4 regions of the Mesorhizobium sp. P2_F7 genome follow, and region 1 is predicted to be linked to each of the others. Evidence: predicted binding sites of a transcription regulator. Region 1 holds the regulator's gene; each other region holds the start of a gene.
What was found. The regulator LexA, encoded in region 1, represses DNA repair genes until DNA is damaged. The targets are predictions, from matches to a motif close to TGTTCNNNNTGTGTTCNG.
Positions count from the first base shown of each region.

Region 2: recA (recombinase RecA) is a predicted target of LexA. The motif match lies at 6,059-6,076, and genes of this name have one in related genera.
Region 3: parE (DNA topoisomerase IV subunit B) is a predicted target of LexA. The motif match lies at 6,119-6,136, and genes of this name have one in related genera.
Region 4: AC1DZ8_RS07525 (helicase-related protein) is a predicted target of LexA. The motif match lies at 3,164-3,181, and genes of this name have one in related genera.

Region 1 is NZ_JBFUFA010000004.1:720,989-728,770, forward strand. It holds gene AC1DZ8_RS17670 (ComEC/Rec2 family competence protein) at 1-1,595, shown strand, start outside; gene lexA (transcriptional repressor LexA) at 1,589-2,356, opposite strand; gene AC1DZ8_RS17680 (GntR family transcriptional regulator) at 2,563-3,342, opposite strand; gene kynU (kynureninase) at 3,510-4,757, shown strand; gene kynA (tryptophan 2,3-dioxygenase) at 4,848-5,684, opposite strand; gene AC1DZ8_RS17695 (AMP-binding protein) at 5,681-7,306, opposite strand; gene AC1DZ8_RS17700 (alpha/beta hydrolase) at 7,472-7,782, shown strand, end outside.
Region 2 is NZ_JBFUFA010000004.1:469,054-476,835, reverse strand. It holds gene AC1DZ8_RS16405 (glutathione S-transferase family protein) at 1-138, shown strand, start outside; gene AC1DZ8_RS16400 (DUF2269 family protein) at 160-633, opposite strand; gene AC1DZ8_RS16395 (SDR family oxidoreductase) at 636-1,949, opposite strand; gene alaS (alanine--tRNA ligase) at 1,960-4,626, opposite strand; gene recA (recombinase RecA) at 4,899-5,999, opposite strand; gene AC1DZ8_RS16380 (carbohydrate kinase family protein) at 6,284-7,228, shown strand; gene AC1DZ8_RS16375 (pseudouridine-5'-phosphate glycosidase) at 7,299-7,782, shown strand, end outside.
Region 3 is NZ_JBFUFA010000005.1:52,320-60,101, reverse strand. It holds partial or broken gene AC1DZ8_RS18870 (MaoC family dehydratase) at 1-462, opposite strand, end outside; gene AC1DZ8_RS18865 (DUF2336 domain-containing protein) at 603-1,727, shown strand; gene AC1DZ8_RS18860 (FUSC family protein) at 1,879-3,948, opposite strand; gene parE (DNA topoisomerase IV subunit B) at 3,994-6,048, opposite strand; gene cpaB (Flp pilus assembly protein CpaB) at 6,308-7,213, shown strand; gene AC1DZ8_RS18845 (type II and III secretion system protein family protein) at 7,292-7,782, shown strand, end outside.
Region 4 is NZ_JBFUFA010000002.1:455,453-463,234, reverse strand. It holds gene phaR (polyhydroxyalkanoate synthesis repressor PhaR) at 1-297, opposite strand, end outside; gene AC1DZ8_RS07535 (acetyl-CoA C-acetyltransferase) at 599-1,783, shown strand; gene phbB (acetoacetyl-CoA reductase) at 1,913-2,638, shown strand; gene AC1DZ8_RS07525 (helicase-related protein) at 3,347-6,748, shown strand; gene AC1DZ8_RS07520 (RNA-binding S4 domain-containing protein) at 6,765-7,151, shown strand; gene fdxA (ferredoxin FdxA) at 7,302-7,640, shown strand.

The sequences.
Region 1 (7,782 bases):
CGGCCATTGAGAACGCCCGCGAAAACATAGCCGACCACATCAGGAGCAAGATCGGTGGCGCCGAAGGCGAGATTGCCGCAGCGCTGATCGTCGGCGTGCGCGCCGGCATTCCGGACGAGGTCAACGAGGCGATGCGGCGCACCGGCATCTACCACATCATCTCCATTTCCGGCCTGCACATGGCGCTGGTTGCCGGCACCATCATGGCGTTGCTGCGCGGCGCCTTCGCGTTGTTTCCTGATTTCTCCTCGCGTCGGCCGGTCAAGAAATATGCCGCCGCCGCAGCGCTTGTCTCCATCGCCGCCTACCTCGTCATTTCAGGCATCGTGGTTGCCGCCGAGCGCAGCTTCATCATGCTGGCGGTCATGCTGGTCGCGGTGCTGTTCGATCGCGCAGCACTCACCATGCGCAACCTGGCGATCTCGGCCATCGCCGTCATCCTGGTGTCGCCGCATGAGGTGGTCGGCCCAAGCTTTCAGATGTCGTTTGCGGCCACCGCCGCCCTGGTCGGCGCCTATGCCGGCTGGGCCGACTACCGCGCCGACAGGGTGAGAACGCCGCCTGCGAGGCGCTCTTTCGTCAGCTTCCTGTCGCGAAAAGTCCTGCTGGCCATGGGCGGCCTCGCCATGACCTCGATTATCGCTGGAAGTGCCACGGCGCTGTTTGCCATCTGGCATTTCCAGCGCGTGTCACCGCTCAGTCTGCTCGCCAATCTGGCCGTGATGCCGATTGTATCGTTAATCGTCATGCCCTTTGCCGTCCTCAGCGCGCTGGCGATGCCATTCGGCGCCGATGGGCCGTTCCTCTATGTGATGGGCAAGGGTCTGGCAGCGATGATCGCCATCTCCGCCTGGATTTCAGAGCGTTCGCCGGTCGATGCCGTCGGGTTGATCTCCATCCGCTCGGTGCTGCTGGTGGCCGTCGCCCTCGTCATCGCCACCATGGCCACCACATGGCTTCGGCTGGCGGCCGTGCCTTTCGCGCTGGCTGGCCTGTTGACGGTGCCGCAGGTACGCACGCCCGATGTGCTCATCTCCGAGGATGCGCATCTGGTGGCCGTGCCGATCGGAGGCGGCGAGCTAGCCCTCAATCGCGAACGCTCCAACGAATTCACCACTGACAACTGGAAACGCGCGCTAAGGGCGGAAACCATTATCCCGCCTGAGATTTTCGAGGCAACGGATACGCGGTTCGATCTCGATCCGCTCGACCTGCCGCCCGGCTCGCCCTTCTACTGCACAGGTGATCTCTGCATTGCCCGGCACCCGGCCGGAGCCATCATCGCGCTGGCAAAAGACCGCAAGACAGCCCGACCGGCCTGCGCTTTCGCGAGCCTGATCGTCATTGAGGACGCCACCGCCTACAATCCGTGTCGCGACCCGCTGGTGCTGGTCGTGACCAAGAAGCAGCTTGCCCGCGACGGCAGTGCCGCCGTCTTCTTCGATCCGCAATCGGCCGCGACAACGCCAGCCATACGTTTCGCCGTCGACAAGCCCTATCGTCCCTGGCACGAGCAACGCCGCTTCTCACGCGAAGCACGCGGCCTGCCACCCTACAAGGAGCGCGAAAAGTACAAAACTAAGCCGGCTCAGTAGCGCCGGATCAGCCCGACAAGCTTGCCCTGCACCTTGACCCTGTCTGGCCCGAAGATGCGGGTTTCATAGGCCGGGTTTGCGGCTTCCAGCGCGATGGAGGCGCCCTTGCGGCGAAAGCGTTTCAGCGTCGCTTCCTCTTCGTCGACCAACGCCACGATGATCTCGCCGGGGCTGGCGGTGTCGGCATTGCGGATGATGACCGTGTCGCCGTCGAAAATGCCGGCCTCGATCATCGAGTCGCCCTTGACCTCGAGCGCGTAATGTTCGCCGCCCATGATCATGTCCGGCGGCACCGAGATCGAATGGGTCTGGTGCTGGATGGCGTCGATCGGCACGCCTGCGGCGATGCGGCCCATCACCGGGATGGACACCGCGGAAACCGCGTCGTCATTGCCGGCCGACATCGAACGCGACGATGAGGCCGGCTTGATCTGACGGCCGAGACCGCTTTGCCCCACACCGCCCTGGCCAGAACCGCCTTGTCCGAGACTGCCCTGGATGACGCTTGGCGAGAACTTCTTCGCCGCATTGAGGCCGGGTGCGATCGAGTCGGGCAGCCGCAGCACTTCCAGTGCGCGCGCCCGGTTCGGCAGCCGGCGAATGAAACCGCGCTCCTCAAGCGCCGTGATCAGGCGGTGAATGCCGGACTTGGACGCGAGGTCGAGCGCTTCCTTCATCTCATCGAAAGACGGCGGGATTCCGCTCTCCTTCAGGCGTTCATGGATGAACATCAGAAGTTCATGTTGCTTGCGCGTCAGCATCGCGGCCCCCACGGGTTCTGAAACCAGAATCGGAAAAAACAAACCCAGAACAAACACTATCTGTTCCAGTTGTGTTCCGCAACCTTTTAAAGTTTAATGAATGCGTTGACGTTTTGTTCAGCGTAACGTTCCGCACCGCGATCGGCGCCCGCGCTGGTTTGCCGGCAACGGGGTGAAACGCCGGTAGCCTGGGCCATCGGGCCAATTCATGCCTTGCCAGATCGCTGCCGCTTTTTCGGGCGGGGCTGCGCCGCATCCGTCGCCGCGCCCGGTTCACTCTGGGCATAGACTTGCAGCGTGTAGCCGATGTGAACGCTCATCAGCGTTTTTGCGCCCTCAGTGTCGCGGTCAAGGGCTGCTTCCATCAGTGCGGTGTGGTGTTCGATCGCCACGGCGTCGCGCAGCGCCTCCATGGCCTTCTGGTGTCCGTCCTCGCGGCCGGCGGCCGCGCGCAGCGTCGGGGCCAGGCCGAGAAAGCGGTGGTGGCGATGCAGTTGATCGGAGATCGTCGCGTTGAAACGCAGCAGCCAGCTGGATGTCGCGGCACTGAGCAGTGCCGCGTGGAAGGCATCATGTTTTTCGTACCACGCATCGACGGCCTCATCCGAGGGATCATCGAGAACGGACCCGCAGCGTGAGAGGCGGTAGTGGGCGGCAACGACCGTGTCTTCCCATTGACGGTCGCCCTTTTCGATCGATTCCACCAGCAAGGGCAGTTCGACCACCAATCGCGCACGCGTCAGGTCTTCGAGCTCGGCTCGGGACACGGGAGCGACCGCAAACCCACGGTTGCTGATGGCGGTCACAAGCCGTTCGGCTTCCAGTCGTGACAGTGCCTCGCGCAGCGGCGTCCAGCCGATGCCATAGATGCCGCTCAGCGTGCTCAGCTTCAACGGCGCAGCAGGCGCCAGCCGGGTCGCAAGAATATCGCGCCTGAGCAGCCGATAGGCCGTTTCCGTTTTCGAGGACTGCTCGTCATTCAATATCGTGACCCATCAGTCAGATTGCTCGGCTGATGATTATATATCAAAGCCTTCCATCACGTAAATTATATATAATGTTTGACAGCTCCAGGAGGACCCCTCAAGATCGCCGGCATGTTTGGGCGGACAGGCTCCGCCGAATGCTGTTGTTCATGGAGGAGCGCCGGATCATGAGCATGACACCCGATCTCGCTGCAATCGAAGCGATGGATGCCGCCGATCCGCTGCGTTCCATGCGTGAACGCTTTGTCTTGCCGCAGGGCGTGATCTATCTCGACGGCAATTCGCTGGGTGCCGCGTCACCGGCCGTCTTCAGCGAATTGCAGCAGGCCGCCACGCAGGAATGGGCGCAGGATCTCATTCGCGCCTGGAACACTGCCGGCTGGTTCAACATGCCGGTGGAACTCGGCGATCAGCTCGGACGACTGATCGGCGCGGCTGAGGGGCAGACGGTGGTCTGCGACACGACCTCGATCAACATCTACAAGCTGCTGCACGCGGCCCTCGGCATGCGGCCGGACCGCCCGGTCATCGTTGCCGAGGGCGACAGTTTCCCGACCGACCTCTATATGGCCGAAGGCGTCGCATCGACCCGGCCGGGAACGCGGCTGCGGCTGGAGGGCGTCGACGCGCCTGCAATCGAGGATCTGATCGACGACAGCGTCGCCGTCATCCTGGTCAACCACGTCAACTACAAATCCGGCCAGTTGCGCGACATGGCGGCGCTGACGCGCAAGGCGCATGACGCCGGAGCGCTGATCATCTGGGATCTCTGCCACACCGCCGGCGCCTTGCCGGTCGAACTTGACAGTGCCAATGCCGATTTCGCCGTCGGCTGCACCTACAAATACCTCAATGGCGGCCCGGGCTCGCCGGCCTTCATCTACGCGGCCGAACGCCACCATGGCGATGTCCATCAGCCGCTCAGCGGCTGGTGGGGCCATGCGCGGCCCTTTGCCTTCGAGCAGGGCTTTGCCGTCGGCAGCGGCATCCGCCGCTTCCTGTGCGGAACGCAGCCGGTGCTGTCAATGCGGGCGCTCAAGGGGGCGCTCGATATCTGGAACGATGTCGACATGGCGCTGGTGCGCAAAAAGAGCATCGCGCTGACCGACCTGTTCATCCAGCTCGTCGAAGCCAGATGCGGCGCCTACGGGCTTGAACTGGAAAGTCCTCGTGACGGCAGCCAGCGCGGCAGCCAGGTGTCGTTCCTTCATCCGCATGGCTATCAGGTGATGCGCGCCCTGATCGAGCGCGGTGTGATCGGCGATTTCCGCGCGCCGTCTACCATCCGCTTCGGCTTCACGCCGCTCTATGTCGGCTATGGCGATGTCTGGCAGGCGGTCGACGTGCTGGAGGATATTCTGCGCACCGGCACCTGGCAGGACGCCCGCTTCGCGGTGAAGACCGCGGTTACCTGAAGCCGGCGCAAGTCCAGGAAAATTCTGACGCTGTTTTCCCGGGAAAAGTGCGTAGCGCTTCCCGTCGGGAATTGCGCGGAAACAAAGAGCTCAGAGCCGGGTGCGAACTGTCCAGAGCTCCGGAAACAGCACGACCTCCAGCATCTTCTTCAGATAGGAGGCGCCTGAGGTGCCGCCGGTGCCGCGCTTCAAACCGATGATGCGTTCCACCGTGGTGACGTGGTTGAAGCGCCAGCGGCGGAAGTAATCCTCGAAGTCGACCAGCTTTTCCGCCAGTTCGTAGAGCATCCAGTAGCGCTGCGGGTCGCGGTAGACGGTTTGCCAGGCAACCAGCACCTCTTCGTTCTCGACGCGTGTCTCGCGCCAGTCCGTGCGCGTGGCGTCGGCGCCGATGTCGAAGCCGTTGCGCGCCAAAAGCAGCAGCGCCTCGTCATAGAGCGACGGCGTGGCCAGGATCGCTTCCAGCCTGTCAGTGAGATCGGGCCGGTGCTTGTGTGGGCCAAGCATGGCGAGGTTGCGGTTGCCAGCCATGAATTCGATGGCGCGGTATTGCCAGGACTGGAAGCCCGAGGATTGGCCGAGCGCGTCGCGAAACTCGGTATATTCGCTGGGCGTCATCGTACGCAGCACGTCCCAAGCATTGTTGAGCTGCTCGAAGATGCGCGCGACGCGCGACAGCATCTTGAAGCTCGGTTCGAGGCGGTCGGCGCGGATCGAGCGGATCGCGGCGCCGATCTCGTGCAAGGCGAGCTTCATCCACAATTCCGATGTCTGATGCTGGATGATAAACAGCATCTCGTCATGGGCCGAAGACAGCGGCGCCTGCGCGTCGAGCACCTGCTCCAGGTGCAGATAATCGCTGTAAGACATCCGCTCCTTGAACGACATCTGCGCGCCATCGGACGCCGGATCGTAGGGCTGGCTCAATTGCTCTTCTCCGCCCGCAACCGGAAGCGCTGGATTTTGCCTGTCTGGGTTTTGGGCAAGGCGTCGATGAATTTTACCGAACGCGGATATTTGTAGGGCGCGATCGTTGCCTTGACGTGGTCCTGCAGGCGTTTGACGGTCAATGCGTCCGGCGAAACACCTTGCACCAGAACGATATGCGCCTCGACGATCTGGCCGCGCTCGCTGTCCTCGGCGCCGGTCACCGCGCATTCGGCGACGTCGGGATGCGAAAGCAACGCTGCTTCGACCTCGGGACCGGCAATGTTGTAGCCGGCGCTGACGATCATGTCGTCGGAGCGCGCGGCGAAGTGGAAGAAACCGTCTTCGTCCTGGGTGAAGGTGTCGCCGGTGAGGTTCCAGCCGTCACGGACGTATTCCTTCTGCCTGGCGTCGGCCATGTAGCGGCAGCCGGTCGGGCCGCGCACCGCCAGCCGGCCTGTCGAACCGCGCGGCAGCTCCCGCATCTCGTCATCGACGATGCGTGCCTGATAGCCGCCGACGGCTTTGCCGGTGGAGGCCGGCTTCATGTCGCCGAAGCGGTTGGAGATGAAGATATGCAGCATCTCGGTGGCACCTATGCCATCGAGAATCGGCTTGCCGGTCTTCTGCGTCCATTCCTCGAAGACAGGCGCCGGCAGCGTCTCGCCGGCCGAAACCGCGACGCGCAGCGAGGATAGGTCGGCACCGTCATCCATGGCCTTGAGCATGGCCCGGTAGGCGGTCGGAGCGGTAAAGGAAATGGTCGCCCTGTAGGTCTCGATGATGTGGATCATGTTGGGCGGCGTCGCCTGTTCCAGCAGCGTCGCCGCGGCGCCAAAGCGCAGCGGGAAGATGGCGAGCCCACCAAGGCCGAAGGTAAAGGCAAGGGGCGGCGAGCCGACGAAAATATCGTCCGGCGTCACCTCCAGGATTTCGCGGGCGTAGGCGTCGGCGATGATCAGCAGGTCGCGGTGGAAATGCATCGTCGCCTTCGGCACTCCGGTGGTGCCGGAGGTGAAGCCGAGCAGGGCGACGTCGTCGCGGCCGGTGTTGACGGCGGTGAAGGTGACCGGCTTGTCGAGGGCGGCGCGGTCGAGTTCGGCGTCATGGTTGGCGGTGCCGTCGAAGCCGATGACCTGCTTGAGATACGCACTGCCCTTGGCGCAGGCGGTCATCTCGTCCATCAGCCTTGTATCGCAAAGCGCGATTGTGATTTCCGCCTTGTCGACGATCTTGGCGAGTTCGCCGGCACGCAACATCGGCATGGTGTTGACGACCACCGCGCCCACCTTGGTGGCGGCAAGCCAGCAGGCGACCATGGCCGGGTTGTTGGCAGAGCGGATCAGCACCCGGTTGCCCGGCTTGACGCCATAATTCTCGACCAGCGCATGGGCGAGCCTGTTGGTCCAGTCGGACAGTTCCTTGTAGGTGCGGCGGCGGCCATTGCCGATCAGCGCGGTGTGGTCGCCAAAGCCCTTTTCGACCAGCCTGTCGGTCAATTCGACGCCGGCATTTATGTGATCGGGATAGTGGAAGCCGTCGAGCAAAAACTCCGGCCACTGATCCGGCGGCGGCAGGTTGTCGCGCGTGAATGTGTCGATATGCGCTGATGGCCCAAGCATTTTTCGGCTGCCCCTGTCTGCCTCACGCCCATGGCTGAACGGTCACAGGATCGCACCAGTCGAAATTTGTTTCAAGCCTAAAATGTTTTTAGGGTGGAGCATTGACGCCGCCTTTGCCGGCGGCCATTCCTGTCGACTGAACTGAAGCCATCTGGGAGGGTGCAGATGCTCGAACATCGTGTTGCCGATTGGGACAATGCCTACGCAAATGGCGACAACATCGCCGGCAGCAATCGCTGGCCGGCCGCGTGGGACGCACCGGCACAGGCTTTTCGCGACACGCTGTCGGCGGCCGGGCGGGCCAAGCTCGACATCGCCTATGGCGACAGCGCGCGCAACCGGCTCGACCTGTTCCTTCCCGATGCCATGCCCAAAGGGCTCGTCGTCTTCATCCATGGCGGCTACTGGAAGGCGTTCGACAAGAACGCCTGGTCGCATCTGGCCAATGGCGCGGTCGCGAGCGGCTTTGCCGTGGC
Region 2 (7,782 bases), 250 kb from region 1:
CATGCAGCAGCCATCATCGCCTATTTCCTCAAGGCTCCCGAGGGGCAAAAGCTGCTCGCTGACTTCGCCGCTATCCAGGCCTGGTGGGACCGAATTGCTACCCGGCAGGCCGTTGCCGTGACCGAAAAGGCCGATTGAGCAGCCGCAGATGACGGCGGGCTAAAACGCTATTGCCGGCCTTGTGACCATCAACCAGAGAATGGCAAGCACGGCGGCGAAAGCCGGGAAGCCGAGCGCAAACCAGATGCGAAACAGGCGCTTTTCCTCTGGCGGAAGCGGCGCGTTTTCGCTGGCCGCCTTTCGCGCCAGGTTGCGGATCCGGATCTGAATCCAGACCACCGGCAGCCAGAACAGGCCGGTCACGACATAGAGCAGCAGGGACAGCACGATCCAGCCCTCGGAGAGCGGCCAGCCGATTGCTTGCGCCAAAAGCACGCCGGTGATGGGCTGGACGATGACGGCGGTCGCCGTGAAAACGGAGTCGGCGATGACGACCGTGCCGGCGACATGGGCGACGATGTCGGCGCGACCCGTGCGCTGCGCCATCAGCATGAAGAAGGCGATGCCGGCGCCGGTGCCGAACAGAACCGTGGCGCCGATGATATGCAGCCAGCGCAGGAGGTCGGCCCACATGCTCATCGCTCGTCCAATATCGCGAGGGCCACCAGGGCAAGGCACAGTGCGGGAACAGCCTTGACCATCGCCCCCAACGGATCGAGCCACAGATCGGGCGCAAGTGCGGTTGCTGCGCCAAGATAAGCCAAGGTAATGGCAATCATCCCCAGCAGCGCGAGGCGCGCCAAGGACCGCACGAGAACTGCGGCGCCGACAGCGATGTCGGCGACACTTCCAGCCAGCACCATTACGAGTGCGAGCGTGGGCGACAGACCATGCGAGACCAGAATGCCGGCAGCCGCATCGTGCCTAGCAAAGCCGACAATGCCGGAGATCAGCCAGAACAGCGAGAGGACACCGAACACGGCCGGTTTCAGCAGCCAGAGGCGGGCGAACCAGCGCTCCTGGACATGAGCGGGCATGGCGGCCAGCGTTGCCTCCAGCGGCTGCAGTTGTTGATCCGAAATCTCGTTCCAGGATTTGGCATTGCCGGTCACGCCGCGCGCCAGGGCGGCAAGGGCGGCGCTGCGCAGAGGCGATCGCCAGCCGAGCAGGCCAAGGCCATCGGCAAAGACACCCGCGATCCGGCCGAGAAACGCCGGCATTGGCACCACACGAGCAGGCGGCAGGCCGAGCCAGGCCCGGAAGGCAACCAGCACATCGGCGAGCGAGCGCGGCTCGGCTTCAACGAGATCGACGGAAAGACGCGGCGGCAGGGATCCGGCAACTCCATGCGATACGGCTTCGGCAACATCAGTGCCGGCCACGGTCTGGATCGGCTGGCGCGCCATCACGGCAGGAATGAACCCGGGAAAGGCCGCAAGGGCGCGCAAAAGCGCCGTGCCGCCATAGGCGGCGGGCGCGATCACCAGGCCCGGGCGCAGGATGGTCCAGTCCAGCGAGGAGTTTGCGACGGCCCTGTCGCCTTCACCTTTGGTGCTGAAGAAAGCATCTGATGAGGTGGGATCGGCACCGATGGCGGAGATCTGCACGATGCGGCTGACACCGGCCTGTTCGCAGGCGGTGACCAGCGCCACGACCGCGCCGCGATGGATGGCGTCGAGGCGGTCGCGTGGGCCGTCCTGCAAGGCGCCTGCGGCATTCACCACCGCATCCAAGCCGGCGACCAGCGGCAGCCAGTCTTCAGCGGCCAGCAGCCGGGCCATGTCGGCCGCGACCCAGCGCACCGCAGGCCAGCGCCGTTCGGCGTCCCTGATATCGCGACCCAGGCCGGTTACCTGATGCCCGTCGCCAAGCAGGCGCTCGACGACGGCTTCGCCGATCAGTCCATAGCCGCCGAGGACGAGCACCTTCTTGGCAGGACGATCGGGCATGGGATGGCTATCAGGCTGCCTCCACCGCCGCCCTGACCGCGGCGATCGCATCATTGGCCTTCGAGGCATCCGGACCGCCGGCCTGAGCCATATCAGGCCGTCCGCCGCCGCCCTGCCCGCCCAAGGCGGCCGAGGCGACGCGCACCAGGTCGACGGCGCTGAAGCGGCCGACGAGGTCGTCGGTGACGGCGACGACGACGCTTGCCTTGTTGTCCTCACCGGCGCCGACAAAGACCACGACACCGGAGCCAAGCGAGGTCTTGCCGGCATCGGCCAGCGGCTTCAGATCTTTTGGCGAGACGCCGGAGACCGCCTTGCCGAGGAAGCCGACCCCGGCCACCGTCTCGTTCTCGGACGGAGCACCTGCAGCAGCACCGCCGCCCAGCGCCAGTTTCTTGCGCGCCTCGCTCAGTTCCTTTTCGAGCTTCTTGCGCTCCTCGAGCAGCGTCTCGACACGCGCCGGCACATCGGCCGGCGATATCTTCAGCACGGCTGCCGTCGCCTTCAGACGCCTGTCCTGCTCGTCGAGATGTTTGCGCGCGGCTTCCCCGGTCAGCGCCTCAATGCGGCGCACGCCGGCGGCGACCGCGCTGTCGGAGACGACGCGGACCAGACCGATATCGCCGGTCGCCCGGACATGGGTGCCGCCGCAGAGTTCGACTGAATAGGGCCGGTTGGCCTTGGCGCCATGCAGGCCGGTGCCCATCGACACGACGCGCACCTCGTCACCATATTTCTCGCCGAACAGCGCCATGGCGCCCTCGGCGATGGCGTCGTCGACCGACATCAGGCGCGTCGTCACCGGGCTGTTCTGGACGACGATTTCGTTGGCCATGCGCTCGACCTCTTCGAGGTCTTCCGCCGAGATCGGCTTGTTGTGCGAGATATCGAAGCGCAGCCGCTCGGGCGCTACCAGCGAGCCCTTCTGCGCGACATGGGTGCCCAGCACCTCGCGCAGCGCCTCGTGGATCAGATGCGTCGCGGAGTGGTTGGCGCGCAACCGGGTGCGGCGCGCATGGTCGACCTTGAGCTCGACCGCGGCACCCGTCTTGACCGTGCCGCTCACCACCTTGCCCAGATGCACGAACAGCCCGTCGGCCTTCTTCTGCGTGTCCGAGACCTCGATCGAGAACCCCTCGCCGGAGATCACGCCGGTGTCGCCCATCTGGCCGCCGGACTCGCCATAGAACGGCGTCTGGTTGACGACCACCGCCACCGCATCGCCCTTTCCGGCGCTGTCGACGGTCTTGCCGTCCTTGACCAGCGCCTGGACGAGGCCTTCCGCAGCTTCAGTCTCGTAGCCGAGGAATTCGGTGGCGCCCGCCTGCTCGCGCACCGAAAACCAGATGGTCTCGGTGGCCGCATCGCCGGAACCAGCCCAGTGCTTGCGCGCCTCCGCCTTCTGCTGCTCCATCGCATGGGTGAAGCCGGCAAGGTCGACCGAGATGCTGCGCTGGCGCAGCGCATCCTGCGTCAAATCGAGCGGGAAGCCGTAGGTGTCGTAGAGCTTGAAGGCGGTCTCGCCATCCAGCATGTCACCGGCATGCAGCGTTTCGGTCGCCTCCGAAAGCAGGCCGAGGCCGCGCACGAGCGTCTTGCGGAAGCGGGTCTCCTCGAGCTTCAGCGTCTCGGTGATCAGCTGTTCGCCGCGCAGCAGCTCGGGATAGGCCTGGCCCATCTCGCGCACCAGCGCCGGCACCAGCTTCCACATCAGCGGTTCCTTGGCGCCGAGCAGCTGCGCATGGCGCATGGCGCGGCGCATGATGCGGCGCAGCACATAGCCGCGGCCTTCGTTGGACGGCAGCACGCCGTCGGCGACCAGGAAGGAGGACGAGCGCAAATGGTCGGCAATGACGCGGAAGGAGGCGACCGTCTCCTTGTCGGGCCCCTGGCCGAGCGCCGACGACGCCGCATCGATCAGATGGCGGAACAGATCGGTTTCAAAGACGCTCTCCACGCCTTGCAGGATCGACGCCATGCGCTCCAGGCCCATGCCGGTGTCGATCGACGGCCGCGGCAGGTCGATGCGCTCTTCCTTGGTGACCTGCTCATACTGCATGAACACCAGGTTCCAGAATTCAAGAAAACGGTCGCCATCCTCTTCCGGGCTGCCGGGAGGGCCGCCCCAGATGTGCTCGCCGCGGTCGATGAAAATCTCCGAGCACGGACCGCATGGCCCGGTGTCGCCCATCGCCCAGAAATTGTCGGATGTCGGGATGCGGATGATGCGGTCGTCGGAAAAGCCGGCGATCTTTTTCCAGAAGCCGGCCGCCTCATCATCGGTGTGATAGACGGTGACCAAGAGCTTGTCCTTGTTCAGCCCGAACTCCTTGGTGATCAGGTTCCAGGCAAGCTCGATGGCGCGCTCCTTGAAATAATCGCCGAAGGAGAAGTTGCCGAGCATCTCGAAGAAGGTCAAATGGCGTGCGGTGTAGCCGACATTGTCGAGGTCGTTGTGCTTGCCGCCGGCGCGCACGCTCTTCTGCGCGGTCGTGGCGCGCGAATAGGGCCGCTTCTCCAGGCCGGTGAAGACGTTCTTGAACTGCACCATGCCGGCATTGGTGAACATCAATGTCGGGTCGTTACGCGGCACCAGCGGGCTTGAGGCGACGACCTCGTGGCCTTCCTTGCGGAAATAGTCGAGAAATGTCGACCGGATGTCGTTCACGCCACTCATGACTGCTGCCTTTTCGCGAAAACCGCCGGCACGGCCGGCGGAAACTGGTCTCTGCTTTTAGAAGATCGACTTGGCCTTTTAGCGGGCAGGCTTCACCCTGTCCAGAAACACGGAATTGGGCCAATCCTGCAGCCGCCAGGCCGGCTCCACGCCTGCCCAAAAACGAAAACCGCCGGCGCGAAGGCCGGCGGTTTGGAACGCGATACTAAGGAACTCTGTTACTTAAGCATCAGATAATGGACCGGATTTATGGCCGAACTCTGGCAGCTGCCTTACATGGCGCCGGATTCTTCCTCGAAGCCGTCGTCTTCGCCGCGCTCGGGGCCGCCATTCTCGAGGAACTTTTCTGCAATCAGCCCGGCATTCTGCCTGAGCGCCAGTTCGATCTCGCGCGCCGTGTCGGGATTGTCGCGCAGGAACAGTTTGGCGTTCTCGCGGCCCTGGCCGAGGCGCTGCGAATTGTAGGAGAACCAGGCGCCTGACTTCTCGACCACGCCGGCCTTGACGCCGAGGTCGACCAGTTCGCCGGTCTTGGACACGCCCTCGCCATACATGATGTCGAACTCGACCACCTTGAAGGGCGGTGCCAGCTTGTTCTTGACCACCTTGACGCGGGTCTGGTTGCCGACGACCTCGTCGCGGTCCTTGACCGAGCCGATGCGGCGGATGTCGAGACGCACCGAAGCGTAGAATTTCAGCGCGTTGCCGCCGGTCGTGGTTTCTGGCGAACCGAACATGACGCCGATCTTCATGCGGATCTGGTTGATGAAGATAACCATGGTGTTGGAGCGCGAGATCGAGGCGGTCAGCTTGCGCAGCGCCTGGCTCATCAAACGCGCCTGCAGGCCGGGTAGCGAATCGCCCATTTCGCCCTCGATTTCAGCGCGCGGCGTCAGTGCCGCAACCGAATCGACCACCAGCACGTCGATGGCGCCGGAACGCACCAGCGTGTCGCAAATCTCCAGCGCCTGCTCGCCGGTGTCCGGCTGTGAGATCAGCAGGTTTTCGAGGTCGACGCCAAGCTTGCGGGCATAGACCGGGTCCAGCGCATGTTCGGCATCGACAAAGGCGCAGATGCCGCCCTTCTTCTGAGCTTCGGCAACTGTGTGCAACGCCAGCGTGGTCTTGCCCGAGCTTTCCGGCCCATAGATCTCGACGATGCGGCCCCGCGGCAGGCCGCCGACGCCAAGCGCGATGTCGAGGCCGAGCGATCCGGTCGGCACGGTTTCGATCTCGACGACCTGCTCATTGGCGCCCAGCCGCATGATCGAGCCCTTGCCGAAGGCGCGCTCGATTTGCGACAGCGCCGCGTCCAGAGCCTTTGATTTGTCCACCGCTTTGTCCTCTACAAGCCGCAAAGAATTCTGAGCCATGATACATCACCCCTTGGTCGTCAATGAAGGCCGGACAATCCGTAATCCCTGCCCCAGTTTGTACCTTTTTTGTTCTCGTTTGGCAAGAGGGGTCAAATATCTGAAAAGCAATCTTTATCCGGATTTGTTCTTTTTTTGTCTCATGGTTTGGTTTTCGGGCGCGCCCCGCATTGGGCCAAGCGCTCCGGCGGTTTGGCTCCGCCCGAATCGCTGGCTTGCCTGCGAAGCTCCGCCGCACAGCCTAGCGCTTGTATGGTTCGAATAACAAAGGTCATATCGCCCGCATGGTGAAATCTGCAAAAATCCTCGCGGTGGGCGGCGCCCATATCGACCGGCGCGGCCAGGTGTCGGGCGCCTACGTGCCGGCGGCGTCCAACCCCGGCACGATGCGCGAGGATGTCGGTGGCGGCGTCTTCAACGCGCTGCGCAGCCTTGCGCGGCTGGGCGTCTCGGCCTCGCTGATGTCGATGCGCGGCGGCGATGCGGCGGGCGAGACGGTGTCGCGCGCTATCGCAGATGCCGGCATTGCCGATCTGTCGGCGGTGTTCCTCGACCGCACGACGCCGAGCTACACCGCGCTCATAGACCGCGACGGGGAGCTGATCACCGGCTTTGCCGACATGGCGCTCTACGACCTGGCGTTTCCCAAGCAGCTCCGCCGCTCCAAGGTTCGCGAGGTGGTCGCCGAGGCCGACGCGGTGCTGTGCGACGCCAATCTGCCGTCATCGGCGCTGGAGCGGCTGGTGGGGCTCGCTGCCGGCAAGCCGGTCTACGCCATCGCCATTTCGCCAGCCAAGGTGGTGCGGCTGATACCCGTGCTGAAGGAGCTCGCGCAGGTCTTCATGAACCGGCGCGAGGCCATGGTGCTGGCCGGTGTCGGCGCCAATGCCACCGAGCGCGAGACCGTCGACGGTTTGCGCTGCAGCGGCCTCAGGAGTGGCGTGGTGACAGCCGGCGATGGCCCGGTGCTGGGCTTCGACGAAGCCGGCGCCTTCTCGATCCTGCCGCCGGCGCCGAGAAAGGTCGCCGACGTCACCGGCGCCGGCGATGCGCTGGCCGGTGCCACCATCGCTGCCCTGCTGCGCGGCCTGCCCCTGCGCCAGGCCCTGCGCGAAGGCGTGGCCGCCGCAACGCTCGCCATCGAAAGCGCGGACGCGGTGCCGGCCTTCACCACCGCGACCTTTGCCGAGGCGCTGGCTCTTGTGCCCGACGCGCAGGAAATGGCATGAGGGCGGCCAATTGCCATTGCCGGAGCGCGCCGTCCAAGGGGACGGGCGGCGCGCCGGACCGGAGACCGTCATGACCCCGCAAAGCGCCCGCCCCTTCATCGACATCCACCCACCGGTGGCCGACGCGCTTGCCGCCGGCCGGCCGGTGGTGGCGCTGGAGAGTACCATCATCACCCATGGCATGCCCTATCCCGACAATGGCGCCATGGCCGCCAATGTCGAGAAGATCATTTTGGACCATGGCGCGGTGCCGGCGACGATCGCCGTGGTTGCCGGCCGCATCAAGATCGGGCTGTCCGACGGCGAGCGCGAATCGCTGGCGATGACCGGCGACGCCATGAAGCTGTCGCGCGCCGATCTCGGCTTTGCGGTTGCTGAGGGTCGCACCGGCGGCACCACGGTCGCCGCCACCATGATCGCGGCTGACATGGTCGGGATCATGGTGTTCGCCACCGGCGGCATTGGCGGCGTCCACAAAGGCGCGGAAAAAAGCTTCGACATCTCGGCCGACCTGGACGAGCTGGCGCGCACGCCGGTCATCGTCGTCTCGGCCG
Region 3 (7,782 bases), on a different contig from region 1:
GGCTGCCTTTTTCATCATCATCGCCTGGCGCGTGCATTTGGCGACGAGCACGTCGTTCTGATTGTAGGCGCGATGCTCGAACTCGACGATGCCGCGGTCCGGTTTCGATTTCGATTCCCTGACCGAGAGCACCGTGGTCTCGACACGGATGGTGTCGCCGTGGAAGACCGGGTGCGGAAACACCGTCTCCTTCATGCCGAGATTGGCGACCGTGGTGCCGACGGTGATGTCATTGACGGAGATGCCGATCATCAGGCCGAGCGTGAACAGCGAATTGACCAGCGGCTTGCCCCATTCGCTCCTTGCGGCGAAGTCGAAGTCGATATGCAGCGGCTGCGGGTTCAGCGTCATCACCGAGAACAGCATGTTGTCGCTTTCGGTGACGGTCTTGCGCAGTGTGTGCTTGAAGACATGGCCGACGACGAACTCTTCGAGATAAAGCCCGGCCATTATCGTCCTCCTCTGCTGCCTGACGGTTGATAGGCGCTGCCCGTGTCACCCGCAAGCCAGTTAATAAACATGGTGAACCGTTCGTAAACCATTTCTGCCTAGGGTCATTCCCGGGGCCGGAGCTTTTCGGCAAGGGGGCATAAGCAGGCGGTATGGTTGTTGTTTCGCATTTCCTGAAATGGATCTACACCGCCAAGGTGTCGGAGCGTGCCGCCGCGGCGAGCGCGCTGGCCCGTGCCTACATCAACGCCGAACTGCCCTTTGAGGACCGCTGCGCCGCGGAGGCGGCGCTGACGCTGCTGCTCGACGACGCTTCGTCGAAGGTGCGGCTGGCGCTGGCCGAGGCGCTGTCGATGAGCCATCACGCCCCGCTGCAGATCATCAGCGCGCTTGCCTCTGACCAGCCGGAAGTGGCGGCCCTGGTGCTGGCGCGCTCGCCGCTGCTCACCGATGCCGATCTGATCGACCGCGTTGCTGCCGGCCACAAGGCGACGCAAAAACTGATCGCCGACCGGCCGGTCGTCTCGATGGCGGTTGCCGCGGCCATTGCCGAGATCGGCGAACCGGAAGCGTGTGCCGCGCTGCTCGCCAATGACGGCGCCGATATAGCATCGCTCAGCTTTCGCCGTATGGCCGAGCGGCATGGCCATATTGCTCATCTACGAGAGGCAATGGTCACCGATGTCAGGTTGCCCGCCGACTGCCGGCATATGCTGCTGGTCAAGCTCGGCGAAACGCTCAAAGCTTCACCGCTGGTGATGGCGTTGATGGGGGCGGCCAGAGCCGAGCGCGTCACGCGCGATGCCTGCGTCAAGGCTTCGGTGCGACTGGTCGAAGGCACGCGCACGGAGGAACATGGCGCGCTCATCGAGCATCTGCGGCTGCGCGGCGACCTGACCGCTAGCTTCATCATCCGCACCATTGCTCACGGCAAGGTCGACTTTTTCGGCTCGACCCTGGTCGCGCTCAGCCAGCAATCGGAGCAAAGGGTGCGGGCGCTGCTTGCCGGCGGCCAGGATGTTGCTCTGCAGGCGCTGTTTCGCGGCGCCGGCCTTGCCGCTCCGACCCATGGTATCATCCTGCGGGCGCTCAAGATCTGGCGCGAAGTTGCCAATGGCAAGCGCATCGCCGGCGTGCAGGAAGTCAGCTGGCTGATGCTGAAGGAACTCGGCGGCCAGTCCACCGAGGGCGATCTCGCCGGCCTGGTCAAGTCGATCCATCTCGACGCGCTGCGCGAAAACGCGCGCGGGCATGCGCTGGCGATCGCAGCAGCTTAGGGCGCATTGATATTCAGGTGAGGCCGGCCTGCAAATGGCCGATACCTGCGCTTCCGGTGCTCACGTACATAAAGTACGCTCCGCTTCGGTTCTCGGTATCAGCTGTTTTCGACTCGGCCTGACCTGAATCTCAACACGCCCTTTGTCCTGCCTAGCCCCTATCTTTGGCGAAAAAATCCGGGAAGTCCTCGATCGTGGCGGCGACGATGCGCAGCGAGGCTGCGATCTGCAGCGTGTCGGCACTGCCGCTGCGCTCTGAGAGGCCGGCTGCATATTGCCGGGCGACGGCGACCGTCGCCGTCTGGGGATCGCCTGGTGCGCGAAACAGCAGTTCACGCGCCAGGCCGCGTAGGAAATTGTCGATCGAAAGCGCGGTTTCGGAAGGCGTGGCGGGGCTCTGCTGCGCGGTGCGCAGGCGCAGGATTTCGAGGCCGAGGGTGACGGCAGCGATGCTGCCGCCGAGGATGGCATCGCCTTTCCTGCCGGTGTTCTGCAAGAGCGGCATCAACTGGTTGATGCGGTCATAGGCGAGGCTCTCGAAGGCAGAACGCCGCGGCACCCGCTCATGCAGGCAAAGCCGGGCCAGGTCCTCGCGCATGGCGCGCACGATGCGGTTGGCGGCAAGCCACGGATCGGCCGGCAGCACGACGATGAAGACGCCGATCGCCAGCAGGATGCCGACCAGCACTGAAGCCGAGCCGGCGAAGAACGGGCCTGGAGCATAGGTCATAGCCTGATGCGGGCTGAGGAAGGCGAGGAAGTTGATGGCAAAGGCGGTCGCCACACCAACAGTGCGCGGATTGGCCATGCCCAGCGCCGTGGGTATCAGGATCGGCACGACAAACAGCGCGAACCAGCCGAAGCCGGGCAAAGCGGGCAGGGCGACCTGGCCGACAAGGAAGGCAAAGGGCAAAGCCAGCAGCGTTCCCCTGAAGAAGCCCCAGGACACCTGCACCGGGTCAGGACGCGCGGCGAAAAGACTGGAGACGACAGCAACGAGAATGACGGTGCCGGCCGCATCGGACCATTTCGTCGTCAGCCAGAAGGCGGCGACCGCCAGCGTGGCAATGGCCGCGCGTATGGCATTGCGCAAAGCGCCGGGGTAGTCGCGGTGCACCACCAGCGCAGGCTGCTGCCTGTTGGCCCGGCCCGGGCGCGTCACCGGTGCGCGCAGAGCGTCGAGACCGCGCAGCACTTGCTTGAAGGCTTCGGCGAAATCGGCGGCGATGGTCAGGCGCGTTATCGTGCCGACCCTGTCGTCGCCCTGATCGGCCGAGGCGTCGGGCATTTGCCGGGCCTTGCCGGCAATCGCGTCGAGCCGCGTCACCCAGGGCGACGTGTCGTCCAGCGCCTCGGGCGCGGCTGCAAGTTCGCTGACCAGTGACTGCAGTTCGGAGCGCACCGGGATGAGTGCTGCGTTTTTCGGCGCCGCGTGCGAGTGCAGCTCGCGCGCCGCCGACAGCGCCGACAGGAGCTGGCCGATGGTGCGGCGGACCGGATGGGCGCGGGTGGCGAAGCTCGGCGCTTCGAGCCGTGCATAAGTGCGCATCTCGGCCAACGTCTGGGCATCGGCGATGAGCTTGCGGTGCAGGCCGGCCAGCACTGCCGGATCGCCGCCGGAAAAGGCGCCGCCTGCATAGGTGGCAAGGTCGAGGATGCTGCGCTTCAGCCGCGAAATGATGGCGTCGGCGGCCAGCTTGGGCAGGATCAGCCGGCTGGTCAGACCGGCACAGACGATACCGAGCACGATCTCGGCGCAGCGCGCGACAGCGAGATCGACGATCACATGCGGCTGGCCGAAGGCAGGCAGCCCAATGATCATCGCGGTATAGCCGGCAAGGGCCGCGCCATAGGCTTCCGGGTTGCGCAGCAGCGACGAAACCAGCGTGCACAGGCCAATCCAGACGGAGAGCGCCGTCACCAGCAGCCACGGATTGGTGCCGAAAACCGAGGTGATGCCGATCGCCGCAAGTCCACCGGCAAGCGTGCCGAGCAGCCGGTAAAAACCTTTCGCCAGCACCATGCCGGCAACCGGCTGGGCGACGATGAAGACCGTCATCATGGCCCATTGCGGGTGGTCGAGTTTCAGTGCGTAGGCGACGAGAAGCGCAATCAGACCGGCCGAAACGGTGCGCAGGGCGAAAATCCAATCCGAGCGGGTTGGCTGCGTCAGACCGGCAAATCTCGCGACAAAACCGTTGCGCAGCCGGTCCCAGGTCACACGCCCATCTCCGTATCTGGAAGAGCAGACTAGAACGGTGGACGCTTAGATATCCAGCACTTCCGTCGCGGCGAATTCGGCGCGTTCCTGGATGAAGCGGAAGCGCGCCTCGGGCTTGGTGCCCATCAGCGCATCGACCGTGTCCTTGGTCGCAGCCGCGGCATCGATCACGTCGACCCTGAGCAGCGTGCGCTTCCTCGGGTCCATGGTGGTTTCCTTGAGCTGCGAGGCCATCATCTCACCCAGGCCCTTGAAACGGCCGATCTCGACCTTGGCGCGGCCGGTGAACTCGGTGCGCAACAGCTCGTCCTTGTGCGCGTCGTCGCGGGCGTAGGCGACCTTGCCGCCTTGCCGGATCGAATAGAGCGGCGGCACCGCCAGATACAGGTGGCCGCCATTCACCAGGTTCGGCATTTCCTGGTAGAAGAAGGTGATCAGCAGCGAGGCGATGTGGGCGCCGTCGACGTCGGCGTCGGTCATGATGATCACGCGGTCGTAGCGCAAATCCTCGTCGCGATATTTCGAGCGCGTGCCGCAGCCGAGCGCCTGGATGAGATCAGAGATCTGCTGATTGGCGGCCAGCTTGTCGTTGCCGGCGCTGGCGACGTTGAGGATTTTGCCGCGCAGCGGCAGGACCGCCTGGCTGGCGCGGTCGCGCGCCTGCTTGGCCGAGCCGCCGGCCGAGTCGCCCTCGACGATGAACAGTTCAGCACCCGCCGCGGCATTCTGCGTGCAGTCGGCGAGCTTGCCGGGCAGGCGCAGCTTGCGCACCGCGCTCTTGCGCGACACTTCCTTTTCCTGGCGCCGGCGCACCCGCTCGTCGGCGCGGGCAATCACCCATTCCAGCAGCTTCGAGGCTTCCTGCGGATTGTCGGCCAGCCAGTGGTCGAAGGGATCGCGGATGGCGGTCTCGACGATGCGAATGGCCTCGATCGTCGCCAGCCGATCCTTGGTCTGGCCGACGAATTCCGGCTCGCGGATAAACACCGACAGCATGCCTGCCGCCGAGATCATGACGTCTTCGGAGGTGACGATCGAGGCGCGCTTGTTGCCGACGAGGTCGGCATAGGCGCGAAGCCCGCGCGTCAGCACATTGCGGAAGCCGGCCTCATGCGTGCCGCCTTCGCCGGTCGGGATGGTGTTGCAGTAGGAATTGATGAAGCCGTCGCCGCCGAACCAGGTCACCGCCCATTCGAGCGAACCGTGGCCGCCCTGCTTCTCGCTCTTGCCGGCGAAGATCTCCCGCGTCACCTGGAAATCGTCGCCGAGCGATGCCTTGAGGTAGTCCTTCAGGCCGCCGGGGAAATGGAACTCCGCCTTGGCCGGCGTCTGGTCCTTTTCCTTGATCAGCGACGGATCGCAGCTCCAGCGGATTTCGACACCGCCGAACAGATAGGCTTTCGAGCGCGTCATGCGATAGAGCCGCGCCGGCTCGAAGGCGGCGCCCTTGCCAAAGATCTGCTCGTCGGGATGGAAGCGGATCTTGGTGCCGCGTCGGTTGTGCACCTCGCCGAGCTGCTCCAGCCCGCTCACCGGAACGCCGCGCGAGAATCTTTGGCGGTAAAGCTGGCGCCCCCGCGCGACTTCGACCTCGAGATGGTCCGACAGCGCATTGACGACGGAGACCCCGACGCCGTGCAGGCCGCCGGAGGTCTCATAAACCTTGGAGTCGAATTTGCCGCCCGAATGCAGCGTCGTCATGATGACTTCGAGCGCCGGCTTCTTGAATTTCGGGTGCGGATCGACCGGGATGCCGCGGCCATTGTCGGTAACGGTCAGAAACCCGTCGGCCGAAAGCTCGACATCAATGAAGGTGGCGTGGCCGGCGACCGCCTCGTCCATCGAATTGTCGATGACCTCGGCGAACAGATGGTGCATCGCCTTGTCGTCGGTGCCGCCAATATACATGCCGGGCCGGCGCCGAACCGGCTCCAGCCCTTCCAGCACCTCGATGTCGGCGGCGCTATAGCCTTCGCTGCCATCCTTGGTCGCGGCAGGACGCTTTGTGGCCTGCACCAGCGGATCGGCCGGGCGCGCCGACGTCCGGGTTGGTTGCGGCTGCTTTTCCAGATTGCCGAAAAGATCGTTGTTGTCGTCCATGCCTGCCATAGAATCCGGTGCCGCGAATCACCCGCCGATACTGCCACGCTTTTCAGCGCCAAGCGACGGAAGTTCCTGTTACGTTCGGGGATTTAACCCCTTCTTATCCTAAAACCTTTCGATAACCAAGCCGGCGGAAATAGGTCCGCGCGGACGCTCCGGGATTCCTGAATCTTTAACAAAGCGGCCTAACGTGGGCCTCAACAAACAAAAGACCACATGCGTCAGGGGTTTAGTTGTGAGGGGCAAGGCCATAACGATGATCGGCATCGCCGCCGTTTTCGGCGCGATCTCGATCTTTGCCGCGGATTTCTGGGTCAAGAGCCAGGCCAAGGCAGATGCCGAGGAAAAGACGGCATCGATCCCGGCGCCCGTGACCCCAAAAGTTGAGTTCAAGACCATCGTCGTGGCCAACGCGCCGCTGCGTTACGGCATGGAACTCGACCGCGCGCAGCTCACCGAAATCCCGTGGTCGGAAGAGTCGGTGCCGCAGGGCGCCTTCACCACCATCAATTCCTTGCTCGCCGAAGGCAGCCGCGTGGTGTTGTCGCCGATCGAGATCAACGAACCGGTGCTGCTCAGCAAATTGTCCGGACCGAATGGCCGCGCGACGCTGTCCAACATGATGACGCCCGGCATGCGGGCGGTGACCATCCGCACCGACGAGATCGCCGGTGTCGGCGGCTTCGTGATGCCGGGCGACCGGGTCGACGTCGTGCTGACACGCGATGCAGGCGAAATCCAGGAAGTGGCCAAGAACGCGCAAGGCGCGGCCGGCTCCACAGTCACCTCCGAGATCGTCGTCTCCGACGCCAAGGTGCTGACCGTCGGGCAGGGCGCCGACCAGCGCCAGACCACGCCGCAGATCGCCAATTCCGTTACAATCGAGGTGACAACGGACGGTGCCCAGAAAGTGGCGCTCGCCCGCACCGTCGGCACCTTGTCGCTGTCGCTCCGCTCAGCCGCCGATGGTGGCACTGCCAAGGACGGCGTCACCACCATTTCATCCTTCGGCGGTTCGGTCGCGTCCGGCGTTCAGGCTGCGGCTGGCGCGCTGTTCACCGCCGCGACGAAGGAGCCTGAGAAGCCGAAATTCAAGACGATCATCGTGACGCGCGGCACGCAGGTCGAGGAATACCAGGTTCCTGCGCGGGACCAGCCATAACTGCCGGTGGGGACCGGGCGAGGGACGGGACAGATGTCGGGACTTCATGCATATCGGATGACGAAAGGGCTGCGCCCAATGCGGGCGCTTGCGATGGCGGCTTGCCTCGCCGCGGCCGCAATGCTCGGCCTCAGCGCGCCGGCCAAGGCCGACAATGACATCGTCTATGTGTCGTCGACCAAGAATGCGTCGATCAAGGTGGCCAAGGGCAAGCCGAAAACGATCATCACCAGTGCCGCCTTCTACCAGATCGTCATCGGCGATCCGGAGATCGCCAACGTCAACCCGCTGACCGACAAGTCCTTCTATGTGCTGGGCAACAATCTCGGCACCACCGGCGTTGCCCTGTTCGACGAGAACAAGCAGCTTGTCGGCACGGTCGACATCGAGGTGACCTTGGACACCGACCAGCTGGCCAGCACCATTCGCGCCAGCGTGCCGGATGCCAAGATCAAGGTCGGCTCGGCCAACGGCCGTGTCGTGCTGTCGGGCGAGGCCGATGACGCGGTCGCCGCCGAGAAGGCGAGCAAGATCGCCAGCCGCTTCTCCGGCAATGAGGAAGTGATCAA
Region 4 (7,782 bases), on a different contig from region 1:
TTCGAGGAAGCTCGGCACGATCATCTGCATCTGGTCGCCATAGAAGGCGATCAGCTGGCGCAGGAACGGGATCGGCAGCATGTTCTGCCCGTCCTTGTTCTCCAGCTCGAAGATGATCTGGGTCAGCACCGGATGGGTGATGTCGTCGCCCGTCTTGGCGTCCTGGACCGTGAACTCCTCGCCCTTCTTGACCATCTCGGCCAGATCCTCGAGCGTCACATAGGTGCTGGTGCCGGTGTTGTAGAGACGGCGGTTGGCATATTTCTTGATAATGATTGGGTCGTCTTTCGCGGCCATCAGCATCCTCCCGGGGACACCGGCGCGCCTGAGTAAGCCGCCGGTAACGATTGCGCCATTTTTAAGGATATGCGCAAAAGCTCCATAATTCCAAGCGCTTTGTGCAGTGCGGCATCATTTATTGCTGCATGGCGGGCCAAATATGCTGCGCAGCAAAGGCCGGGCGATCGCGCCGGGCGCGCGTGCCCTGCTTGCGGCGCATGGCCGGCATGCCCATTTCCGGTTTGACTTGGGGTGTGGAACGGGCAAGAAAAGTCCCAACAAACACCCAAGAATACGACCTCGAAGTCTGGAGAGAAAAATGTCCGCTGCCAATTCAATCGTCGTCGCCAGCGCCGCGCGCACCGCTGTCGGCTCCTTCAACGGCGCCTTCGCCGCCACCCCGGCGCATGAGCTTGGCGCCGTCGTCATCAAGGAGCTTTTGTCGCGCGCCGGCGTCGAACCGGGCGAAGTCGACGAGGTCATTCTCGGCCAGGTCCTGACGGCAGCCCAGGGCCAGAACCCCGCCCGCCAGGCGTCGATCAACGCCGGCCTGCCCAAGGAGACCACCGCCTGGGGCCTCAACCAGGTTTGCGGCTCGGGTCTGCGCGCCATCGCGCTCGGCATGCAGCAGATCGCCACCGGCGACGCCAAGGTGATCATCGCCGGCGGCCAGGAATCGATGTCGCTGTCGCCGCACGCCGAGCATCTGCGCGCTGGCGTCAAGATGGGCGACTACAAGATGATCGACACCATGATCAAGGACGGCCTGTGGGACGCCTTCAACGGCTACCACATGGGCAACACCGCCGAGAACGTCGCCCGCCAGTTCCAGATCACCCGCGACGACCAGGACCAGTTCGCGCTGGCCTCGCAAAACAAGGCCGAGGCCGCGCAGAAGGCCGGCAAGTTCAAGGACGAGATCGTCGCCTTCACCATCAAGGGCAGGAAGGGCGACACCGTCGTCGACCAGGACGAGTACATTCGCCACGGCGCCACAATCGACGCCATGACCAAGCTGAAGCCGGCCTTCGACAAGGACGGCACGGTGACCGCCGCCAACGCGTCCGGCATCAATGACGGCGCCGCAGGCGCGCTGCTGATGACCGAGGCCGAGGCATCGCGGCGCGGCATCACCCCGCTGGTGCGCATCGCGTCCTGGGCGACCGCCGGCGTCGATCCGGCAATCATGGGCACCGGACCTATCCCGGCTTCGAAGCGGGCTCTGGAAAAAGCCGGCTGGTCGGTCAAGGACCTCGACCTTGTCGAGGCCAATGAAGCCTTCGCCGCGCAGGCCTGCGCCGTCAACAAAGGCATGGGCTGGGATACCTCGATCGTCAACGTCAATGGCGGTGCCATCGCCATCGGCCATCCGATCGGTGCGTCGGGCGCGCGCGTCTTCAACACGCTGGTTTTCGAGATGCGCCGCCGCGGCGCCAAGAAGGGCCTCGCCACGCTCTGCATCGGCGGCGGCATGGGCGTCGCCTTGTGCGTGGAAGCGCTCTAAAAAAGAAGTGAGTAGCGAATAGGGAGTAGCGAATAGGGTAGAACGGAGCAGCGCGGCGGGACATCAAATCCCTACTCGCTATTCGCTACTCCCTATTCGCTCTTCCGACCAAAGGGAGGAAGAACTTTCATGACCAAAGTAGCGCTCGTCACCGGTGGATCGCGCGGCATCGGCGCCGCGATTTCGATCGGCCTGAAGAATGCGGGTTACACCGTTGCCGCCAACTATGCCGGCAATGACGAGGCTGCGGCGAAATTCAGCGCCGAGACCGGCATAAAGACCTACAAATGGTCCGTCGCCGACTACGACGCCTGTGCTGCCGGGATCAAACAGGTCGAGGCCGATCTCGGCCCCGTCTCGGTGCTGGTCAACAATGCCGGCATCACCCGCGACGCCATGTTCCACAAGCTGACGCGCGAGCAGTGGAAAGAGGTCATCGACACCAACCTCTCCGGCGTCTTCAACATGACGCATCCGCTGTGGGGCGGCATGCGCGACCGCAAGTTCGGCCGCGTCATCACCATCTCCTCGATCAACGGTCAGAAAGGCCAGGCCGGCCAGGTCAATTATTCCGCCGCCAAGGCCGGCGACATCGGCTTCTCCAAGGCGCTCGCCCAGGAAGGCGCACGCGCGGGCATCACCGTCAACGTCATCTGCCCCGGCTACATCGCCACCGAGATGGTCAAGGCGATCGACGAGAAGGTACTCAACGAACGCATCATCCCGCAAATCCCGGTCGGCCGACTCGGCGAGCCGGAAGAGATCGCGCGCTGCGTCGTCTTCCTCGCTTCCGAAGACGCCGGCTTCATCACCGGCTCGACCATCACCGCCAATGGCGGCCAGTACTTCGTTTGAGACCAATATTTCGGCTGAGAGAAAAACGGGCCCTTGAACGGACCCGTTTTTCCATCGCCGGCCGGCATGCTCGGAGAGCCTGGGGGTGAGGCGCTGCCCCATTCCGGCACGCAAAGATTAACGGCCTCCGCTCGGTCTGTGCGAAACCCGCTTCACAAGCTGTGAATTGTCGGTGGACAAGCTGTGGATAACACAACATGTTGGGGTGAACAAAACGGGAAAGTCCCGACTTCGCTGATTCGTCGCCGATTTGTTCCGGCTTTGACCGGAACGTTAATGGCGAAGGCCGAAAAGCTCTGCCATATGGTTAAGCCCGATTAAGAAAAGTCAATAATTTCATAATCTTGGCAGAGACCCATTGGAGCGCGACGAGGCTTCGCCGGCAAAGGTTAATGGCAAAGCTCGCCCTGCATGAATCGGGCCAGTTTCAGCGATTCAGCATGTGGTGCGACTCCCGGTCGCAAAACCCATATGTAGCCGTGAACAAAAGCTGAATCTGCAGGAGTCACTGATTCGTCTCCGATTCGTTCCAGACTCGTTCCAACTGTTAATCGGGAGCGAATCCGGTCTGCGAAGAAGACTCCGCAACTGACGCCCGGAACATTCCGCTTTCGCTTCGCGGCTGAAATCCCTATGTGTCGCCTGTCATACGCGCCAGTTAAGGTGCGCTCCCGACAACACGATGCAGAAAGCCTCATTTCCAGGCCGATGAACATCCAGCCGAAACATACCGAGCCGCTGATCCTGTCGGGCCGCGACGTGACCGCCGTGCTTGGGCCGACCAACACCGGCAAGACCCATCTCGCCATCGAGCGCATGGTCGCGCATGAGAGCGGCATCATCGGCCTGCCGCTCCGCCTTCTGGCGCGAGAAGTCTACGCCCGCGTCTGCGAAAAGGTCGGCGCCCACAAGGTGGCGCTGATCACCGGTGAGGAAAAGATCCAGCCGCCCGGCGCGAAATATTCGGTCTGCACCGTCGAGGCGATGCCGCGCGAGACGGATGCTGCCTTCGTCGCCATCGACGAGGTGCAACTCGCCGGCGACCTCGAACGCGGCCATATCTTCACCGACCGCATCCTGCACCTGCGCGGCCGCCAGGAAACGCTGCTGCTCGGCGCTGCCACCATGCATGGCATTCTGCAGCGCCTGCTGAAGGGCGTCTCGGTGGTGACGCGGCCACGGCTGTCGCATCTCGCCTATGCCGGTTCGAAGAAGCTGACCCGTTTGCCGCGTCGCACCGCCATCGTCGCCTTCTCCGCCGACGAGGTCTACGCCATCGGCGAACTGATCCGCCGCCAGCAGGGTGGTGCCGCGGTCGTGCTCGGCGCGCTCAGCCCACGCACCCGCAATGCCCAGGTGGCGATGTTCCAGGCGGGCGATGTCGATTACCTCGTCGCCACCGACGCCATCGGCATGGGTCTCAATCTCGACCTCGACCATGTCGCCTTCGCCCAGAACCGCAAATTCGACGGCTACCAGTACCGCAATCTGACGGCCGCCGAACTCGGCCAGATCGCGGGCCGCGCCGGACGCCATCTGCGCGACGGCACTTTTGGCGTCACCGGCCAGGTCGATCCGTTGGACGAGGAACTGGTCAAGCGCATCGAAGGCCATGAATTCGACCCGGTGAAGGTGCTGCAATGGCGCACCGCGCATTTCGACTTCGCCAGCCTCGACGCGCTAAAACGCTCGATCGAGACCAACGCGCCGGTCGAAGGCCTGACGCGTGCGCTGCCGGCAGTCGATGCGCAGGCGCTCGAACATCTCTCCCGCGACGAGGGCATCCGCGCTCTCGCCACCAACCCCAAACGCGTGGCGCTGCTGTGGGAAGCTTGCGCGCTGCCCGACTACCGCAAGATCGCGCCGGCCCAGCATTCCGATCTGATCGCCTCGATCTACACCGACCTCGCCAAACACGGCCATGTCGACGAGAACTACATGGCCGAGCAGGTGCGCCGGGCCGACACCACCGAAGGCGATATCGATACGCTGTCGCATCGCATTGCCCAGATCCGCACCTGGACATTCGTGTCCAACCGGCCGGGATGGCTGGCCGATCAGGCACACTGGCAGGAAAAGACGCGCGAAATCGAAGACAGATTGTCGGATGCGCTGCATGAGCGGTTGACGAAACGGTTTGTAGACCGCAGGACTTCCGTCCTCATGCGGCGCCTTAGAGAAAATACAATGCCTGAAGCCGAAATCAGTCCTACCGGAACCGTCCTTGTCGAAGGCCATCATGTAGGTGAGTTGCAAGGGTTCCGCTTTACCGCCGACCAGAGCGCCGGCGGCGAAGACGCCAAGGCCGTGCGCACCGCGGCGCAAAAAGCACTGGCCGCCGAGTTCGAGGCGCGCGCCGAACGTTTCGGCGCCTGCGCCAATGGCGACCTCGCGCTCGGCTCCGACGGCACGCTGCGCTGGATCGGCGCGCCGATCGGCACGCTGGTTGGAGGCGAGGATGCGCTGAAGCCTCGGCTCGTGCTGCTGGCCGACGAGCAACTGACCGGCCCCGCCCGCGACAAGGTCGCCGCGCGCGCCGAGCGCTTCGTCAATTTCCAGATCGAGTCGCTGCTGAAGCCGCTGGTCGACTTGAAGAATGCCGAGCAGATCACCGGCATCGGCCGCGGCATCGCCTTCCAGCTCGTTGAGCATTTCGGCCTCATCAACCGCCGCGACATCGCCGAGGAGATGAAGTCGCTCGACCAGGAGGGCCGCGCGGCCTTGCGTCGGCTCGGCGTGCGCTTCGGCGCCTACCATGTTTTCGTGCCGGCGCTGATCAAGCCGGCGCCCGCCGGCCTGATCACGCTTTTGTGGGCGCTGAAGAACGACGGCAAGGACAAGCCCGGCTTTGGCGACGTGGTGCACGCGCTGGCCTCTGGCCGCACCTCGGTGGTCATCGACCCGGCCTTCGACAAGACCTTCTACAAGCTCGCCGGCTACCGCAATCTCGGCCGCCGTGCCGTACGCATCGACATTCTGGAACGGCTGGCCGACCTGATCCGCCCGGCGACCAACTGGAAACCCGGCCTCGGCCAGCGCCCGGATGGCGCCTATGACGGCCAGTCCTTCATGGTGACGCCGCCGATGATGTCGATCCTCGGCGCCACCGCGGACGATATGGAAGAGATTCTGAAGGGTCTCGGCTACCGCGCCGAGCCGAAGCCGCCGGCAGAGGTAAAGGCGCGGCTGGAAGCGCAGGACAATGCCGCGCGGGAAGCCGCTGCGGCCAAGCTGGCTGCGGACGCGGCTGCAAAAGCCGAGCAGGCCAAGGCGGCGGAAGCCGCCGCAACGGATGCTGTCGCCGAAGCGCCGACCGACGAGCCGGATGCGGCTGCCGTCACTGAGGCTACGGCTGAGGAGCCCGTCGCCGAAGTCACAGCGGAGGCTGTTGCGGACGCCCAGCCGGAGGCGCCTGCCGAAGTTACGGAAGAAACACCACCGGTGGCGGAAGCCGCGGCTGAAACACCCGCGGAACCCGCAGCTGAGCAAGGCGCGGAAGCTGCCGAAGTTCAGCCTGCACCGGCCGAGGCGGAAGCCGAGGCCGTCGAGGCCGCATCGCCAGAACCAGTCGCCGAAACCTCAGTTGCAGGCGAAGAGGCTCCAGCCGAAGCAGCCACCGTGGCGGAACCTGCTGCCGGCGAAGCCGCGCCAGAGGCCGAGGAGCCGAAGCCGATATTGTTGTGGCGGCAGGGCCGTTTCGAGCAGCGCCCACGCCATCGTCACGAAAACCGCAATCGCCCGCGCAACGGCCAGGCTGCCCGCACCGACGCGCCTGCCGATGCCGGCGGACAGCCCGCAACGGGCGAGCGGCCGGCCTATCAGGGCCGGCGCGAGCAGCGCGACGGTGCCGCCAAGCCGCGTTTCGACCGCTCGAAGTTCAAGCCCAAGCCGCAGGCCGAAGGCGAACAGCGCCGCGACGGCAAGCCGCAAGGCGAGCGTCCCCGCGAAGGTCGCCCCGACTGGAAGGGCGGCAGGCCGGAAGGCAAGGGCGGTCCGCAAGGCGGCAAGCCGGCCTTCCAGCCCAAGCCGCGCGAGGAGCGTCCGGTACGCTTCGATCCGGATTCGCCCTTCGCCAAGCTCGCCGCCTTGCGCGATCAGCTGAAGAAGTAGGCTCAGGCGCGCTGCGATGGTTGCTGAAGGTCGTCAGCGCATCGACAAATGGCTGTTCTTTTCGCGCGCGGTGAAATCGCGCTCGCTGGCCGCCAAGCTGGTGGTCGCCGGACGCGTCCGCATCAACAGCGACAAAGCAGCGCAGGCCTCGGATCTGGTCAAGCCTGGCGACGTTTTGACCATCACACTTGATCGCCGCATCTCTGTCTGGAAGGTGCTGGCTACAGGCGTGCGGCGTGGGCCGGCCGAAGAAGCCCGCACGCTCTACGAGGACATGTCCCCGCCGCCGGCGCCGAAAGGCGAGGCTGTTCCCGATGCCATTCCCGCGTTGCGCGAGGCCGGCAGCGGCCGGCCGACCAAGAAAGAACGCAGGCAAACCGACCGGCTGTTTGGCGAGGACTGAGAAGATCTGCCGCCCTCGCCACGCCGGCGTTCCGGAATTCCATTTCGGAAGCGCCGGTCCCGCCAGGCATGGCCGCCCTTGCAAGCGGCAGGCAAAGGCGTTACCTCACCAAAAAAGCCTGACAAGAACGGGACGTCCCGGAGCCGACCAATGACCTATGTCGTGACCGACAACTGCATCAAATGCAAGTACATGGACTGCATCGAGGTCTGTCCGGTCGACTGTTTCTACGAAGGCGAGAACATGCTCGTCATACATCCCGACGAGTGCATCGACTGCGGCGTCTGCGAACCGGAATGCCCGGCCGATGCAATCAAGCCCGATACTGAGCCGGGTCTCGACAAATGGCTGCAGGTCAACACCGAATACGCCGAGAAATGGCCCAACATCACCGCCAAGAAGGAGCCTCCGGCAGACGCCAAGACCTTCGACGGCGAGGCCGGCAAGTTCGAGAAGTATTTCTCCGCCGAACCCGGCGAAGGCGACTGACTGAGAGGGCCGATCGGCCGTCATAACGCTGCGTAACGCCGATGATACATTAACTGCCTTGACAGGCGGCGACGGCGCTCGACCTTCGCGTTTGCAGCAAAACCTTGATTCTTCCGACTTTTTGTGTTACACAGACTGAAAC